Regions from separate parts of the Micromonospora sp. NPDC000663 genome, predicted to be linked through region 2. Evidence: riboswitches for the same ligand, from Rfam matches in the RefSeq annotation. Region 2 holds a riboswitch; the other holds the start of a gene.
The links. A riboswitch is a leader RNA that binds a small molecule or an ion and turns the genes downstream of it on or off. The one in region 2 is predicted to bind cobalamin.

Region 1: linked by a shared signal. The riboswitch ahead of ACFY1S_RS23265 (ribonucleoside-diphosphate reductase subunit alpha) and the one ahead of cobN (cobaltochelatase subunit CobN) in region 2 are both predicted to bind cobalamin.

What each region holds. Positions count from the first base shown of each region.
Region 1 is NZ_JBIAYR010000007.1:196,015-205,181, forward strand. It holds gene ACFY1S_RS23235 (roadblock/LC7 domain-containing protein) at 1-179, shown strand, start outside; gene ACFY1S_RS23240 (DUF742 domain-containing protein) at 154-537, shown strand; gene ACFY1S_RS23245 (cellulose binding domain-containing protein) at 628-1,326, shown strand; gene ACFY1S_RS23250 (nuclear transport factor 2 family protein) at 1,388-1,858, opposite strand; gene ACFY1S_RS23255 (TetR/AcrR family transcriptional regulator) at 1,978-2,604, shown strand; gene ACFY1S_RS23260 (ribonucleotide-diphosphate reductase subunit beta) at 2,833-3,828, opposite strand; gene ACFY1S_RS23265 (ribonucleoside-diphosphate reductase subunit alpha) at 3,882-6,227, opposite strand; cobalamin riboswitch at 6,419-6,635, opposite strand; gene ACFY1S_RS23270 (MFS transporter) at 6,711-7,937, opposite strand; gene ACFY1S_RS23275 (ROK family protein) at 7,979-9,079, shown strand.
Region 2 is NZ_JBIAYR010000004.1:377,196-386,362, reverse strand. It holds gene cobN (cobaltochelatase subunit CobN) at 1-1,767, opposite strand, end outside; cobalamin riboswitch at 2,050-2,179, opposite strand; gene ACFY1S_RS17285 (hypothetical protein) at 2,464-2,799, opposite strand; gene ACFY1S_RS17280 (RNA polymerase sigma factor) at 2,923-3,504, shown strand; gene ACFY1S_RS17275 (hypothetical protein) at 3,497-4,204, shown strand; gene ACFY1S_RS17270 (hypothetical protein) at 4,279-4,764, shown strand; gene helR (RNA polymerase recycling motor ATPase HelR) at 4,905-7,055, shown strand; gene ACFY1S_RS17260 (hypothetical protein) at 7,073-7,738, shown strand; gene ACFY1S_RS17255 (aldo/keto reductase) at 7,750-8,646, opposite strand; gene ACFY1S_RS17250 (MFS transporter) at 8,720-9,167, opposite strand, start outside.

The DNA of each region.
Region 1 (9,167 bases), on a different contig from region 2:
CCATCCGCAACGGGACCATCCTGACGGTGCGGATCGCCGGGGACGACGCCGAGGTCGGCGACATGGCGTACGAGGTGGCGCTCTTCGTCGGCCAGGCCGAACGGCATCTGCCGGTCAGCCTGGAACCGGCCTCCTCGGTACGGAGCGGGGACGCTGGTGTCCACCAACGACTCCGCTGACGAGGCGTGGTACGACGACGACGCCGGGCCGGTGGCGCGGCCCTACACCATGACCGGTGGGCGTACGGCGCCCGAGCGCGGCCAGTTCGACCTCATCTCGCTTGTCGTCGCCAGGCGAGCGGCCACCCCGCGGACACCGCTCTTCCCCGAACAGGCGAGGATCGTGGAGTTGTGTCACCATCCAGTGTCGGTTGCCGAGGTCGGCGCCGAACTGGACCTGCCGTTGGGCACCGTCCGGGTGCTCCTCGGTGACCTGCTCACGGCCGGCCTGATCGAGACGCACGAACCGCCGACGCTGTCGGAGCTGCCGTCCGCGGAGCTGCTCGAGTCGATACTCGTCGGGCTCCGCGCTCTGTGAGCGACCGGACGGACCGCGGGCCGCGCGCCCGGTGACGATGTGAGGGGGAGAAAGGCAGTGCCGGCACCACCGCCACAGCCACGTCGTACCGTGGCGATCATTCTGCTGGACCGGGTCGTGGCGGTCGCCTCGGCCACACGGCGGGTGCTCACCGGTCGGAGCGACGTCTCGCGGGCCACCTGGGTCGCGGTGGTCTCGGCGGTCGGGGTGCTGGTCGCGACGACGGTGTCCGTTGTCGTGGTGCTGCGTACGCCGGAGAAGCTGGCGCCGGTGACCCTCAACCCGCCGCCGTCGGTCGACCAGGTCGGGACGCCGTCGGCAGGTACACCCCGGGCGCACGCCATCCCGGCGGCCACGACCGCGCCCGCGTCGCCGTCGGGCAGCCCGGCCGCGCCGCCCTCCGCAGGCCCCCCCACCGGCGCGCCGACGCCGTCGGCCGGGACGACGGCGCCGACGCCCGCCGCCCTGGGCGCGGAGTTCGCCATCGCGGACACCGCGCTGCTCAGTTACGGCGCCAGCGTGACGATCAGCAATCCCGGCCGGGTGCCGGTGCCGCAGTGGACGCTCGCCGTCACCCTGCCCCGTGAGTCACTGCGGGTCAGTCAGGTCGAGGGCGCGCGGGCCGTGCAGGACGGTGCGGTGTGGACGTTCGTGCCCGACGGCAGCGTGGGGAAGGTGCCCGCCGGCGCGTCGGTGCGTGTGACGTTCCGGGTGAACGGCGCCACGGTCGGCGCCTCCCCCACGGCCTGCACCATCGACGGGACGGCGTGCGCCGGCATGCCGGACTGAGCGCGTTCTCTCCACCTGACGTTCTCTACCGGCAGCTCGGCTTGCGGCATCCGCCGAGCAGCTACGCAGCTGTGGCAGCTGCCTTGGCGGCCTCGACCGCCGAAGTGAAGTCGGGGCCGGCACCGATTTGGGCGAGCATCACGTTCGTCGCGTTGTAACAGTTGAACCTCTCGATTTTTCCATCCCGGAGATACCAGAGGTCCGCCGCCGGCATGTCGATACGGTTACCGGTCGGACGGATGTCGCCGATCGGAGTCGGGAACGCACCGAGGTGTGTTGCCTGAATTCGTAGTTCGACCGCGACGACATCCCCGAGCGCACGCATCTCGATCAACTCCCGGTGGATGTCGGGGAAAATGCTGGCGAAGCCCGTCAGTGCCTGCGGAATATCGTCTCCGCGGAACGTCAGCGAATTGGGCACGTCGTTGAACGTTCCGTCCTCGGTGAACAGGGCGCGAAAGCCAGGTCCGTCGAGGACGCTTCCCTCCGCCAGCCGGTACGCCTCGCGAACAACCTCTTCGTTGGTCTCCACGGCCACTCTCCTCGGTGCTCGGTGTTGCTACAGGAAACTCCGACGCGGTCCCACTGATGCGCGCTCCCTGCACGCTAGCAAGTTTTTGACCGTATGGTCAATAATGTAAGCTCGCCCACGTGCCTCGTCCCCGCAAGTTTCGCGAGAGTGATGTCGTCAGCAGCGCCAGTGAGGTGTTCGCCGTGCACGGCCTCGCCGCTGCGACACTTGACGACCTGGTGCGGGCGACAGGCCTGGGGAAGCAGAGCTTGTACAACGCGTTCGGCGGGAAGCGGGAATTGTTTCTCCGGGCACTCTCGGAAGACCGGGAGGAGGCGACGCGCGCTGTCTCGGAGGCACTCGGCCACGACGACGCCTCGCCACTGGAACGAATCAGGGGTCACCTGCTCCGGATGGCGATCGAGTTCAGTAGCAGTGATCGGCGGGTCTCGCTCACCACGCGTGCGCTTGTCGAATCGACAGGTGCGGAGGATCCGCTCTCGACGGCCACGAAGGCCGGTATCGAACAGCTCGCGGGAGTCTATGCCCAGTGCCTGGAGCATGCGCGGGAGTACGGGGACATTCCGCACGACGCGAATGTGCAATCGCTGGCCGTCTACTTCGTGGCCGTCACCCGAGGGATGGAGTTGCTGGGCCGCGCCGGTGTCGGCCGCGGCGTACTCACCGCCGTGGCACTCGACTCGCTTCGCGTGCTCCACACTCAGCGGGCGGAAGAGCCGGGTGCCCGCCCGCCCGTGCGGGAGTGACCGCCGGCTGTCGCCCGTGGAGTGGGGCGGGAAGGCGTCCTTGACGAGCCAGCCGACGCCGATGCGGAGCCCCAGACAGGCGTGCATCGCGGCCCGAAGGCGCGGGGAGGGCTGCGGACGCCCGAGGATCGTGGGCAGCGCGGTGCCGCCGCGACTCCTGACCAGGAGCACCGCGGCGACGGCCAGGTTGACCACCGCCACAACCCCTCCCCGCCCCTGCGCCGCCCCTCAGAAATCGTCGTCGAAGGCCACCGCGCCGGTCACCCCCACCTGGTACGCGGACACCCGCCGCTCGAAGAAGTTCGACAGTTCCTGAACGTCCTGCAACTCCATGAAGGCGAACGGGTTGGCCGAGCCGTAGTGCGCGTCGATGCCGAGCTGGGCGAGGCGGCGGTCGGCGACGTGCTGGAGGTACTCCCGCATGTCGGTGAGCGTCAGACCGGGTACGCCCTGGCCGACCAGGTCCTCGGCGAACTGGACCTCGCACTCGACGGCCTCGGTGAGCATCTCACGGACCTGGTCTGCGAGGTCGTCGTCGAACAGGTCGGGTTCCTCGGCGCGTACGGTGTCGACGACGTCGAACGCGAAGGCCATGTGCATGGACTCGTCGCGGAACACCCAGTTGGTGCCCGAGGCCAGCCCGTGCAGCAGGCCCCGGGAGCGCAGGAAGTAGACGTACGCGAACGCGCCGTAGAAGAACAGCCCCTCTATGCAGGCGGCGAAGCAGATCAGGTTGAGCAGGAACGTCCGTCGGTCCTCACGGGTCCGCAGCTCGCGCAGATCGTGCAGGGAGTTGATCCACCGGAAGCAGAACTCGGCCTTGCGGCGGATGGAGGGGATGTTCTCGATGGCCGAGAAGGCCGCGAACCGCTCGGTCTCGTCGGGCACGTACGTGTCGAGCAGGTTCAGGTAGAACTGGACGTGCACCGCCTCCTCGAACAGTTGCCGGGACAGGTAGAGCCGACCCTCGGGGCTGTTGACGTGCTGATAGAGGTTGAGCACCAGGTTGTTGGCGACGATCGTGTCGCCGGTGGCGAAGAACGCCACCAGACGGCTCACCAGGTGCCGCTCGGCAGGTGAGAGCCTGTCCAGGTCGGCGAGGTCGGCGTGCAGGTCGACCTCCTCGACGGTCCAGGTGTTGCGGATGGCGTCGCGGAACCTGTCGAAGAAGTGCGGGTAGCGCATCGGGCGCAGGGTGAGATCCATCCCGGGGTCGAGCAGCATGTGCGTGGTCCTCGTGTCGGTGGTGCCGGGGTCGGTGGTGACGTCGGCGGCGGTCACTGGCAGGCCTCGCACGACTCGGGGTTCTCCAGCGAGCAGGCCAGCGCCTCGGCGTCGACAGCACCGACAGCACCGACAGCCACGGACGCGGCGGGCGCGACGACGGCCACTGTCGCCTGCTGGATCCTCGTGGCCGGGCGCGATCGCAGGTAGTACGTGGTCTTCAGGCCGGCCTTCCAGGCGTACAGGTACATCGAGGAGAGCTTGCCGATGGTCGGCGAGGCCAGGAACAGGTTCAGCGACTGCGACTGGTCGATGAACGGGGCCCGGGCGGCGGCGAGGTCGATCAACGCCCGCTGCGGCAGCTCCCAGGCGGTGCGGAACAGCTCCCGGACGCCGGCCGGCAGTTCGGCGATGTCCTGCACCGAGCCCTCGGCGCGCTTGATCGCCGAGCGGATCGGTTCGGTCCACAGGCCACGGGCCTTCAGCTCGCGGACCAGGGCGGTGTTGACCTGGAGGAACTCCCCCGACAGGGTCTCGCGCTTGAACAGGTTGGACACCTGCGGCTCGATGCACTCGTAGCAGCCGGCGATCGACGCGATGGTCGCCGTCGGGGCGACCGCCACCAGCAGCGAGTTGCGCAGCCCGTACGCCTCGACCCGCTCGCGAAGCGCGGCCCAACGCGCGGTCTGCGTACCCTCGACGCCCCACGGGTCGGGCTGCAACTGCCCGCGCGCGGCGCGGGTCTGGGCGTACGCCGGGTGCGCGCCGAAGCGGCGGGCCAGGTCGGCGGAGGTTTCCAGCGCGGTCAGGTACAGCTCCTCGCTGATCCGGGTGGACAGTTCCCGGGCGGCCGCGGAGTCGAACGGCAGCCGCAGGGCGAAGAACACGTCCTGAAGGCCCATCAGTCCGAGCCCGACGGGGCGCCAGCGCGGGTTGCTCGCCGCCGCCTGCGCTGTCGGGTAGTAGTTGATGTCGATGACCCGGTCGAGGAAGGTCACGGCGGTGCGTACCGTGGCGCGCAGCCGATCCCAGTCGAGGTCACCGTCGGCGAGGTGGGCGGCGAGGTTGACCGAGCCGAGGTTGCACACGGCGGTCTCGGCGTCGCTGGACACCTCGATGATCTCGGTGCACAGGTTGGACAGGTGCACCACGTTGCCGTCGTCGGCGGTCTGGTTGCACAGCCGGTTCGCGGCGTCCTTGAAGGTCATCCACCCGTTGCCGGTCTGGGCGAGGGTACGCATCATCGTCGCGTACAGCTCCCGCGCCGGCACCTGCCGCACGTAGCGGCCCTGCGCCTCGGCGGTCCGGTACGCGACGTCGAACCGCTCCCCCCACAGGTCGGGCAGCTCGGGCACCTCGTGCGGGTCGAACAGCGACCACATCCCGTCGGCCTCGACCCGGCGCATGAACTCGTCCGGGATCCAGTTGGCCAGGTTCAGGTTGTGGGTGCGCCTGGCGTCCTCGCCCGTGTTGTCGCGCAGGTGCAGGAACTCCTCGATGTCCGGGTGCCACGGCTCCAGGTAGACGCAGGCCGCGCCCTTGCGCCGGCCGCCCTGGTTGACTGCGGCGACGCTGGCGTCGAGGGTACGCAGCCACGGCACGATCCCGTTGGACTGCCCGTTGGTGCCGCGGATCAGCGCGCCCCGGGACCGGACCCGCGAGTACGCGATGCCGATACCGCCGGCGAACTTGGACAGGTTGGCGACCTGGGCGTACCGCTGGTAGATCGAATCCAGCTCGTCGCGCGGGGAGTCGACCAGGTAGCAGGAGGACATCTGGGTGTGCCGGGTGCCGGAGTTGAACAGCGTCGGCGAGCTGGGCAGGTAGGCCAGGCTGGACATCAGCCGGTAGAAGCCGACCGCCTCGTCGGGGGTGGTGGACAGGCCGCAGGCCACCCGCAGCAGCCAGTACTGCGGGGTCTCCAGCACCAGCCGGGTGCTCGGGTGGCGCAGCAGGTACCTGTCGTACACCGTGCGCAGGCCGAAGTACTCGAAGCGGCGGTCGCCGTCCGGGTCGACGGCGTCGTCGAGCGTCGCAGCGTGCGCGGCCACGAACGCGGCCGTGTCGTCGCCGATCAGGCCCTCGGCGTGACCGGTGCGGATGGCAGCGCTGAACGAGGTGACTCCCTGCCGGCGGACCTCCTTGTCGACGTACCCGGCCAGCAGTCGGGCGGCCAGGCGCGAGTACTGCGGCTCCTCGCCGATCATCTCGGCGGCGGTCTGGATGGAGAGCCGGTCCAGTTCCGCTGTCGTCGCGCCGTCGTACAGGCCGCTGATCGTGCGGGTCGCGACCCGCAGCGGGTCGACGTCGGTGAGGTCGTCGGACCACCGCTCGACGGCCCGGACGATCCTGTTGACGTCCACCGGTTCGGTGTTGCCGTCGCGCTTGCGGACCCGCATCTGCGCGCGGCACGGCGCCGTGTCGCTGGCGGTCGGGACTACCTCGGTGACTGTCACCACTCGCTCCTCGGAGTTCGAGACCTGATGGTCCGGACACGAGGAGACAGACACCGGCGGACGCCACGCCGGCACGGCGCGGGTCATGTGGCGTCGGCCGTCCCACGCGGCCTCGGACCGCCGTTCGCCCGGGTGCGGACGTACGGCGCGCTGGCAGGTCTTCGGACTCGCGGGCACGACCGGTCTCGCCGGTCTCCTACCGGCCGTCGCTTCCCAGGCGTTTGGTGGCCCAGTGCTGATGACGGCTGTCGTTCCCACTCACCGCTGCGGGACAGTCCCGGATTCCCACCGGGTTCCCTCTTGCCTCGACCACTCCGGATGAGCGGCCGAACCAGCTGCGCTCGACACCATATATAGGGACGCCGCGGTTGTCGCACCCCACATCTCGGTGTCGGGCGTGTCGGTGACTGCCGTCACGGCAGGCGTTCAGCTGGCGACGGCGATCGGCTCGGGGGTACGCGAGCGGCGCTCGACGGTGACGCTGACACCGGCCAGGCCCAACCCGAGGACGGCCAGGAGCACGCCGACCCAGGCCGGTGCGAGGTAGCCGAACCCGGCGGCGATGGCGACACTGCCCAGGGCCGCGCCGAGACTGTTCGCGATGTTCATCGCCGACTGGTTCATGGCCGCGCCCATGAGCTGGGCTCCCGGGGCGACGGTGATGAGGCGCGCCTGCAGGACCGGCCCGAGGTAGAGACTCGTCGCGCCGACCAGGAACGCCCCCACGAACAGGCCGACGGGGTTCGACGCGACGAGGCCGAAGACGGTGATACTCACGATCATCGAGACGAAGCCGACGATCATGCTGCGGCGCAGGTCCCGGTCCGCGAGCCAGCCGCCCAGCGCGTTGCCGACGGTCATGCCCAGGCCCACCGCGACGAGCGCCCACGGCACCGTCGCGGCGGCGAGGCCGGCGACGTCGGTGGTGACCGGGGCGATGTACGTGTTGACCGCGAAGAAGCCGGCGAACCCGACAGCCCCGGTGGCCGCGACGAGCCACACCTGCCGGGTCCGCAGGGCCCGCAGCTCGGCGGCCGGCGAGCTGTCCACCGCCGCGGCGACCTCCGGGACGACCGCGAGGACCGCCAGCAGGGTGAGCAGGAAGACCCCGGCGATGACCAGGTACGCGGTACGCCAGCCGGCCTCCTGCCCGAGCCGGGTGATCAAGGGTACGCCCACCACGTTGCTCACGGTCAACCCGCTGAGCACGGCGGCGAAGCCACGGGCCTCGTTGCCGGGTCCCAGCAGGGCCGCCGCGAGCAGACCAGCCGCCCCGAAGTACGCGCCGTGCGGCAGCGCCGCGACGAACCGCGCGACAAGCACCAGGTCGAACGTCGGGGCGGTCGCCGACGCGACGGTCCCGACGGCGAAGAGGACGAGCAGCCCGAGCACCAGCTTCTTGCGGGGCAGGCGCGCGCTCAGCGCGGCGATCAGCGGAGCGCCCACGACCACGCCTAGCGCGTACGCGGTGATCATCCAGCCGGCCCGGGCCACCGCGTCGGACGGCGACTGGGCGTACCGCTGCGGGAGCAGTCCCCGCGCGATGTCGGGCAGCAGGCCCATCGCCACGAACTCGGTCAGGCCTACCGCGACGCCGCCCAGGGCCAGGGCGGCCACCGCGGCGAGGCGTCGATTTCTGCTCAGTCCATCCACCGGGAAAATTTAGCAACAGCGTTGCGTAATAGGGTGGTGGGATGACGCGCACCACAGCCGACGTGACGTTCCTGCGCGGCTACAACCAGGCGCTGGTCATGGCGGTGGGGCGTTCCGTGCCGACATTCGAGCGGTCGACAGTCGTCACCGCCACCGGCCTGACCCCGCAGGCGGTTTCCAAGGTCATCGCCCGCCTGACCGCCGACGGGCTGATCCGGTCCGCTGGCGTGCGCCGTCCGGGCATCGGCAAGCCCGCCGTCGTCTACGAGCTGGTCCCCGACAGCCGGTACGCCATCGGCGCCCACGTCGCCCGGCGCACGCTGCGGCTGGTGCTCGTCGACCTGGCCGGCAAGGTGCACCACTCGGCGGTCAGCCCGCTCCCCCGCGACTTCACCCCCGAACACCTGCTGCACGCCCTGCGCGCCGGCATCGACGCGATCACCGCGGACTGGGAGCCGCGAGGCCGGCTCACAGGCGTCGGCATCGGCATGATCGGCCCACTGGACCACGAGAACGGCCTGGTCCGCGACGCCCACGGCCTGCGGCACTGGCACGACGTACCGCTGCGCAAGCTCGCGCAGGCGCACCTGGGCCTGCCGGTCCACCTGGACAAGGACGTCACCGCAGGGGTCACGGCCGAAGCGTGGCGGCGCGGCGGGACCTTCGGCGACGCGGTCCTCATCATGGTCGAGTCTGGCATCGGCGGCGGCTTCTGGCTGGGCGGCACTGCCCACCGGGGAGCGCACACCAACGCCGGCGAGTTCGGCCACACGGTCGTCGACCTCGACGGACCGCGCTGCGTGTGCGGACGCCACGGATGTCTGGAGATCGTGCACAACCGGGCCGCCGAGGCCGGCGACATCGCGCGGGCCGCCCGCGTCCTGGCCGTCGGCGTGGTCAACCTGCTCCAGACCCTCGACCTCGCCCACGTGGTGCTGGCGGGCGCCGACCTCCTGCGGCACCAGGACGCCTACCTCGCGGCGGTCGAGGAGGCGGTGCACACCCAGGTGCCCCGCGCGGACTGGCTGGTCACCGACGTCGCCCTGTCCAGCCTGGGCGCGGACGTGATCGCGGCGGGCGCGGCCATGCTGGTCCTCGACCGGCAGTACGGCGTACCGGGCCTCATCCCGCGCCAGGGCTGACCGGGAAGCCATCCCACCGGCTGGAAGGGAGCCCGGCAAACATCGGATGTCTGGGCCCAGGCGTTGATCGACATCGTTGACGGCCCTG
Region 2 (9,167 bases):
CAGTTGCTCCAGCTTGGCCAGCTCGCCGTACGTCTCGGCGCGGGCCATCGGCGGCACCAGGTGGTCGACGACCACTGCGTGCGCCCGGCGTTTGGCCTGGGTGCCCTCGCCGGGGTCGTTGACGATGAACGGGTACACCAGCGGCAGGTCGCCGAGGACCGCGTCGGGTGCGCAGTCGGCGGCCAGCCCGAGGCCCTTGCCGGGCAGCCATTCGAGGGTGCCGTGTTTGCCCAGGTGCACCACGGCGTCCGCGCCGAAGCCGCCGTCCGCGACCGGCGCGGCAAGCCAGCGGTACGCGGCCAGGTAGTGGTGACTCGGCGGCAGGTCCGGGTCGTGGTAGATGGCGATCGGGTTCTCCCCGAAGCCGCGCGGCGGCTGGATGAGCAGCACCACGTTTCCGAAGCGCAGCCCGGCGAGCACGATGTCGCCGCCGTCGGTGTACAGCTCGCCGGGCGGCTCCCCCCAGTGCTCCCGCATCCGATCGCGCAGCTCGGCCGGGATCTGGTCGAACCACCGCCGGTACGTCTGCGCGGGTATCCGGGCCTCGGCGGCGGCCAACTGTTCGGGGGTGAGCCACTCCACGTCGTGCCCGCCCGCGGCGATCAGCGCGTGGATCAGCGCGTCGCCGTCGTCGGGCACCGGCGCGTCGCCCAGGTGGTAGCCGGCCTCGGCGAGCGCGCCGAGCAGCCGGACCGCCGAGACGGGGGTGTCCAGTCCGACGGCGTTGCCGACCCGGGAGTGCTTGGTGGGGTACGAGCTGAGCACCACGGCGATCCGCTTGTCGCCGTTGGGCACGTACCGCAGGCGGGCGTGGCGCACCGCGATCCCGGCGACCCGGGCGGCCCGTTCGGGATCGGCGGCGTAGACGGAGAGGCCGTCGGCGTCGATCCGCTTGAACGAGAACGGCACGGTGACGATCCGGCCGTCGAACTCGGGGATGGCCACCTGCATCGCCGCGTCCAACGGGGACAGTCCGGCGTCGCTGGCGGCCCACTGGTCGCGGGTGCTGGTGAGGCAGAGCGCCTGGATGACCGGTACGTCCAGGGCGGCGAGGGCTCCCACGTCCCAGGCGTCCTCGGCCCCGCCGCCGGAGGCGTCGGCGGCGACCGCGCCACCTGCGGCGAGCACCGTGACCAGCAGCGCGTCACAGCGGGCGAACAGCCCGAGCGGTTCGGTGCCGGCGCTCAGCCCGCGCAGCGAGCCGCAGTAGATCGGCAGCGGATTGCCGCCGGCGTCGCGTACCGCGTCGGCGAGCACGTCGACGAATCCGGTGTTGCCGGCCAGGGCGTGTGCCCGGTAGAAGACGATCCCCACTGTCGGCAGGTACGGGTCGGCCAGGTGCGCGCCGTGCACGCCGTACGCAGGTGTGCGTGCCGGTGGGGCGAAGCCCTCGCCTGTGAACAGGACTGTGTCGCCGAGGAACCGGGCGAGCTGCGCCAGGTTGTCCGGTCCGCCCTCGACGAGATACGCCAGGGCCTGGGTGACCACTCCGGACGGCACCGTGGACAGGGCCATCAGCTCCGCGTCGGGCGCCGCCTCACCGCCGAGCACGACGGCGGGCAGTCCGCTGGTGAGCACCGCCGCGAGGCCGTCCGGCCACGCCTGGCGACCCCCGAGCAGGCGTACGACGGCGAGGTCGACCCCCTCGAGCAGGGCGGGCACCTCGTCGGCCACGACCCGTGCCGGGTTGGCGAGCCGGTAGTCGGCGTCACTGGCGCGGGCGGCCAGCAGGTCGGTGTCGGCGGTGGAGAGTAGCAGAACGCGCACGGCAGGCTCCGGACGGTAACGTCGGCACGCTCGCGAGAGCGGCCTGGCGACGTGGGATGGGCGCAGGGTTCAGCGAGGACCGCGATCCAGCCGGCTCAGCGGCCTGCGGCCGGGAGCGACGGGCGGCGCGGTCCGGAACTCAGCGGTGAACGGAGTCGATGCCGATCGCGACGACGGCACGGCCGCCGTGCGGAAGACGGCAGTAGCCGTCAATGATGGAGACGCCAAGCGTCATCGGGTCCTCCTCGGGTGTCCACGCCCTGGGGTACGTCCCGACGGCCGAAGTATCCTGGCTTCCGGATCGACGCTCTCCCCCGGCCTTCCAACCGCAGACACACGGCCGTGACTCACGAGGGGGGATCGCTCCCCGGTGACAGTGGCGGGACCGCGTCGGATTCGCACCGACTTCCTTCACTGCCGTCAGGCTGCGAATGCTGCCACACCCCTGCGCTGCGGGTCAACGCCGCTCCGGCCGGCCGAGCGGGTGTGCGTCACCGAGCTTCAGCTGTCGGCGCGACAGCGGATCATCCGGCCTCGATACCCCGGATCAATGCCCGGCTTCCTTTGCTCTGCTTACCCATACGCCACAGAAAGGGAGCGTTACTGCCGCTTATCGGTAAGCAGAGCAAAGGATGTCCGGCACTCTGGCCCCCGCCGCGCTGGCCCGGCGGTGCTTGGCTTCTTGGCGGAGGAGTCTCAGCGGGCGTGGCGCTCCGGGTGGGCCCGGCTCCACACCCGCATCCGCTCGGGGTAGCCGGTACGCCCCGCCTCGTACAGCGGCACCGCGTGCTTGCGGGCGATGGCGCCCGCAGCTCGTGGCGTGCCGGTGCGGCGGCGGATCCACTCCCCGTCGTGGGCGATCGCCACGACTGTCGTGTCGGTGGCGGTGGTCTCCGGCTCCAGGTAGAACTCCACCCCCCGTCGGCTGGTGACGAACGCCTCCAGCGCGGCGAGGTCGTCGCGGGTCGCCTCCCGGTCCAGCTTCGTCGGGGTCGCCTCGGCACCCCGTGCCCGCCTACTGAACCAGCCCATGCCCCCACCCCTCTCCTCGACGCTCCCCCCCAGTGCAGCACCGATTCCTGGCAAAGCCCTGCACGCCGGATGGGAGCAAGCTGACCCCGTACCGGATGGAACCCGCAGCCCGCGTGCGGTGTCATGAGGGTGATCGAACCGGAGGCTCCCCTGGACGACCACGTTCTCGTCACCCGCGCCCGAACAGGTGACCTCGAGGCGTACGACCTCCTGGTCGCCCGGCACACCGCGTCCGCGTACCGGACGGCGGTGCTGCTCGGTGCGGGATCGGACTCCGAGGACATCGTCCAGGAGGCGTTCGTGAAGGCGTACCGCAAACTCGCCCGCTACCGCGGTGAGTCGTCCTTCCGGTCCTGGCTCCTGGCGATCGTCGCCAACGAGACCCGCAACCTGCACCGTACGCGCAGCCGTCGGGAGGGGCTGTTCCTGCGCGCGGCGGCCGCCAGCCCGGCGTCGGAGGCCGCCGAGGACGGGGCGGTCGGCGCGGTCCTCGCCGGGGAACGGCGCGCGGCGCTCGTGCGGGCGCTGCGCCACCTTCCGGTACGCGACCGCGAGGTGATCGTCTGCCGGTTCTTCCTCGACCTCAGCGAGGAGGAGACCGTGCAGGCGCTGGGCTGGCCCCGGGGCACGGTGAAGTCGCGGACGTCACGGGCGTTGGCGAAACTCCGCGGCCTGCTGGACCGCGAGGAGGTCCGGCATGGATGACCTTGAGAAGGACCTCCGCGACCTCGCCGCCTGGCTGGAGACGCCCGACCCGCCGGACGTGACAGCACGCGTGCGCGCCCGGGTGGCCGCGCCCCGGCGACACCTGTGGCGCGCGTACGCCGCTGCGGCCCTCGCCGCCCTGCTGGTGGCGGTGCTGCCGCCGACACGGGCCGCCGTCGCCGACGCCGTTGGCGGTCTGCTGCGCTTCGCGGGAGTCAGCATCTCCCCGTCGTCGGGCCGGCCCGCCGGCACCCCGTCGCCGTTGCCGTCGCAGCGGACGTCGGGGCTGGACGAGGCACAGCGGGCGGTGCGCTTTCCGATCCGCGTACCGGCGAAGCTCGGCCCGCCCGAGCAGGTGCTTGTCGCCGACCCCGACGCCACCGGCGCCCACCGGGTCGCGACGCTGCTCTACCGAGGGGGCGCGCTACGCATCGACGCCTTCGACGGCCGCCTCAACCTGTCCTTCCACAAGGAGACAGTCCGACCGGACGCGGAGTGGGTCCAGGTCAACGGGGACTTCGCCGTCTGGGTCGCCAACCCACACGTCCTGTCCTACGTGGACCGTGCCGGGCAGGTGCGCCAGGAGACCGCCCGGCTGGCCGCCTCGACCCTGATCTGGCAGGCGGACGGCGTGAGTTACCGGCTCGAGGGGGACCTCACCAAGCTGGAGGCGATCGACGTCGCCCGGTCGATGACGTAGGAACCCGCCGGCCCCGAGCGGTGTCGAGAAGGTGCGACACACGACGTGGTTTCCTCGACGTACCGGAGGGCGACATGGCTGCCTGGGTCAGGTTCACGCTGGGGTCGGCGCTCCTGCTGGCGGGGTGTACGCCCGGCGACCGGCCGGCGACACCTGTCACGCCCGGAGCGGGCTCGACGGGCGCGGGTTGTCACTCGCGCGTCGAGACGGGAGCCCTGCCCGACTGGGCGGACACCGGGTTCCACGGTGACACCCGCACCCCGCACGTCTTCGGCGCGAAGGGCGACATCCTGGCCGTGCTGTTCACCCACCCCCTGGCACAGGTGAGGCGGGACGGGTCGACCAACAAGATCCTCTGGGTGGCCCGCACCACCGAGCCGTCCACCCTGGTGATCACCGCGACGCTGGACGGCACGGACACCCGGGTGACCCACGAGGTCGCCGGCGGTCCGGGCCCGTCGATCATCGACATGCCGCGGGCGGGGTGCTGGCACCTCGACCTGCGCTGGGCCGGGCACACCGACACGTTGGACCTGGTCTACGCGGAGCGGACACCCTGAACGGGCTGATCGGACAGGAGAGCGACCACCCCACTCCCCTCCATTGCCAACATATACCGCATAGGGGGACTTGCCGCAAGGCCGGGTACGTACCGCCGAATTGCGCCTCGGACCCATGACCTGCGGAAACGGGAGACGGCGTGAGCCACCAGATCGCCAGCGTGTTCGACCTTCCCGACCACCTCTCCCCCAAGGCGGACCCGGCGCTGATCGCCCGCGACGAGCAGCACTTCGCGGCCATCGCGGAGAGCCTCGACAGGTCGATCGCCGAGCTGTCCGACCGCCTCGACATCGAGCGTCGGACACCCGCCGGCAAGGGACGGCAGGCGGTGGCCCGGGACGAGGAGATCCGGCGACTGACCGCCCGCCTGCGGGCACTGCGCCGCTTCGGCCTGGACCTCTGCCTGGGACGGATCGTCCACGCCGACGACCCCGAGCCGGTGTACGTCGGACGGTTCGGCCTCACCGACGGCGCGGGGCGTCGGCTGCTGCTGGACTGGCGTTCCCCGGCGGCCGAGCCGTTCTTCGGCGCGACCCACGCGAACCCGATGGGTCTGGCGAGCCGTCGCCGCTACCGCTGGACGCGCGGCCGGATCAGCGACTACTGGGACGAGGTGTTCACCCCGGAAGGGTTGGAGGGGCACGCCGCCCTCGACGACCAGTCGGCCTTCATCGCCACCCTCGGCGGCAACAGGTCGGCCCGGATGCGCGACGTGCTCGGCACCATCCAGGCCGACCAGGACGCCATCATCCGGGCGGGCTCGCGGGGCGCCCTCGTCGTCGACGGCGGTCCGGGTACCGGCAAGACCGTCGTCGCCCTGCACCGGACCGCCTACCTGCTCTACTCCGACCCCCGCCTGGGCCAACGGCGCGGCGGCGTCCTGTTCGTCGGGCCGCACCAGCCCTACCTGGCGTACGTCTCCGACGTCCTGCCCAGCCTCGGCGAGGAGGACGTGCAGACCTGCACCCTGCGGGACCTCGTCCCGGAGGGCGCCATTGCGGTGGCCGAGGCGGAGCCGGAGGTGGCCCGGCTGAAGTCCTCCGCCCGCCTGGTGACGGCGATCGAGGAGGCCGTTCGGTTCTACGAGGAGCCGCCGGACCAGCCGCTGACGGTCACCGCCGGCGACGCCGACATCCGGCTGGACGCGGACGACTGGGCCGAGGCGTTCCGGGCGCCCGGACCGGGCACCCCGCACAACGAGGCGCGTGACGAGATCTGGGAGGAACTGCTCACGATCCTGCTGGAGAGGTACGACGGGGACGAGCCGGACGACGTGGTCCGCGCGTCGCTGCTCTCCAACAGCGAACTGCGGACGACAGTGAACCGCGCCTGGCCGCTGCTCGACGCGACCGATATCGTCGCCGACCTGTGGTCGGTGCCCGCGTACCTGCGCAGGTGTGCCCCCTGGCTCAGCCCCGACGACGTCGGCCGGCTCCGGCGTGCCGATGCCCGGGCCTGGACCCTGGCCGACCTGCCGCTGCTGGACGCGGCACGACAGCGGCTCGGGGACCCGGAGGCGTCGCGGCGCGACCGTCGCCACGAGGCGATGGTCGCCGCCGAACGCGCGCGCATGGCCTCGGTCGTCGACGAGCTCATCGAGGCCCACACCTACGACGACGGTGAGGGCGTCCTGGCCAGCCTGCGCCAACTGGACCTTCAGGACGCCCTTGTCGACGAGTCCGCGCTGCCCAGCGTGGATCCGGACCTGCTGGCCGGCCCGTTCGCGCACGTCGTCGTGGACGAGGCCCAGGAGCTGACCGACGCCGAGTGGCAGATGCTGCTGTCGCGCTGCCCGTCGCGGAGCTTCACCATCGTCGGCGACCGCGCCCAGGCCCGGCACGGATTCACCGAGTCGTGGCAGGAACGGCTGGAACGGATCGGGCTCGACCGGGTGACGCTGGCGTCGCTGAGCATCAACTACCGCACGCCGCGGGAGGTCATGCGGGAGGCGGAGCCGGTCATCCGGACCGTGCTGCCGGACGCCAACGTCCCCACCTCCGTCCGCAGCAGCGGTCTTCCCGTCGTACACCGGTCGGTGGCCGACCGGGACGCGGTCCTCGACGACTGGCTCGCCGCACACGCCGACGGGATCGCCTGCGTCGTGGGCGACCCCACGTTCACCGGGACGGCACGCGTGCGGTCGTTGACCCCGGAGCTGGCCAAGGGCCTGGAGTTCGACCTGGTCGTCCTCGTCGACCCGGACTCGTTGGGCGACGGGATCGAGGGGGCGGTCGATCGTTACGTCGCGATGACCCGTGCGACCCAGCAACTGGTGGTCCTCACGCCGTGAGTCCTAGGCTGCGGGGCGTGCCCCGGGACGTGCGGGAGGCGGCGGCCCGCGACAACGCCGACTGGTGCGCCGCCCTCTGCGCCAGCCACGGGTCGGCCGGCCGGATCGACGCCGACGCCTGGTCGGTCCCCCGCCGCTCCCCACAGTGGTATCCGGACGCGGTCACCCTGCGCCCCGGCGTCGACCCCGATGCCCTGCTGGACCGGATCGAGGGAGGTCCCGGCGCGTCGGTGAAGGACAGCTTCGCCGACCTCGATCTCTCCGGCCACGGCTTCGAGGTGCTCTTCGACGCCCAGTGGATCCACCGCCCACCCACCGACCGACCAGCCGGCACGCCACTCGCGCCTGTGGACACGGCGCAACGGCTGGCCGCCTGGGCGGCGGCGCACGGCGGTGGGCAGCTGTTCCGCCCGCGACTGCTGGCCAACCCCCGGGTACGGGTGCTGGCCCGCTACGACGAGCGGGACGCCGTCACCTGTGGTGCGGTGGTCAGCGGCGAGGGTGTCGTCGGGGTCTCCAACGTGTTCACCCGCACCGGAGATCCCGCCGACGTCTGGCGGGGAGTGCTCGCCACGCTGCCCGGCGTCGCCCTTGTCGGCTACGAATCCGGCACGGACCTGGCCCTCGCGATCGAGGCCGGCTTCGCCCCGCTGGGCCCTCTGCGGGTCTGGCTGCACCCCTGACCCGGCCGGGGTCAGCCCAGACGGGTCAGGTCCTCGGGGGTCAGGCGCAGGGACGCCGCGGCGATGTTCTGCGTGAGATGCGCGACGTCTCCGGTGCCGGGGATGGCCAGCACGTGGGGGCCCTGGTGCAGGGTCCAGGCCAGGCGTACCTGATGGGGGGTGACGCCGTGGGCCCGCGCGACCGCCTCGACGGCCTCGCCCTGGTCGGCGCTCGCGCCCTTCTCCCGACCGGTGCCGGCGACCGCGAAGAACGGCACGTAGGCGATGCCCCGCTCGCCGCAGGTGCGGACGAACGGGTCCTGCTCCCGGTACGCGTCGACCCCGTAGTTGTTCTGCACGCACACGACAGGCGCGATGCCCGCCACCTCGTCCAGCTGTTCGGGTCGGACGTTGGAGAGCCCGAGGTGGCGGATCAGCCCGGCGGCACGCAGCTCGGCGAGGGCGCCGAACCGGTCGACCAGCGGCACCGGGCCCGGCCCCCGGCCGAGGCGCAGGTTCACCACGTCCAGCTGGTCGAGGCCGAGCCGACGCAGGTTCTCCTCCACCTGCGCGCGCAACTGCGCGGGGGTGAACGCCTCGGTGAAACCGGCCTGCGGGTCGTACCCGAAACCGACCTTGGTGACGATCACCAGATCCCGCGGGTACGGGGCGAGCGCCGCGCGGATCAGCTCGGTGGCGTACCGGACCGGGCCGGTTCCGACGCGCAGGGTTCCACCCGGCGAAACGTAGAAGGCGGCGGTGTCGATGTGGTTGACGCCCAGTTCCACGGCGCGGCGCAGCAGCGCCACGGCCCGGTCGCGGTCGGGGTTCGCGGTGATCCGCATGGAGCCGAAGCCCATCCGGTGCACCGTGCGGTCGCCGAGGGTCCAGGTGCCCGCCGCGGCGGCGGTGATCTCGTCGGTTGGCATCGGGCGACCGTAGCGAGGCGGGGCGCGCGGCGCAGTCGGCCGCGCACCCGATACCGCTCGCCGGCGGTCTGGGTTAGTTTTGGTGGGCTGACGGAGCCGGGTCGCCGGCGTGCGGCGGGCGCAGCACCGGCACCAGCAGCAGGGTCGGCACCAGCAGCAGCGGCACCACCAGCAGGGCGCGCAGGATGCCGACGTGGTCGCCGAGCAGCCCCAGCAGGGGCGGCCCCGCCAGGAACGCGGTGTAGCCGATCACCGCGACGACGCTGACCCGCACCGGCGCGTGCGCCTCCTCGTCGGCGGCGGCGCTCATCCCCACCGGGAAGCCCAGCGACGCCCCGAGACCCCACAAAGCGACGCCGACGATCGCCAGCGGCCCCGAGCCCGCCAGCACCGCCAGGGCAGCGCCGAGCACGGCGAGCCCGATGGTGCCGCTGAGCACCGGCACCCGACCCCACCGGTCCAGCGCGACGGTGCCCGCCGTACGCCCGAGGGTCATGCCGACCACGAAGACGGCGAAGACC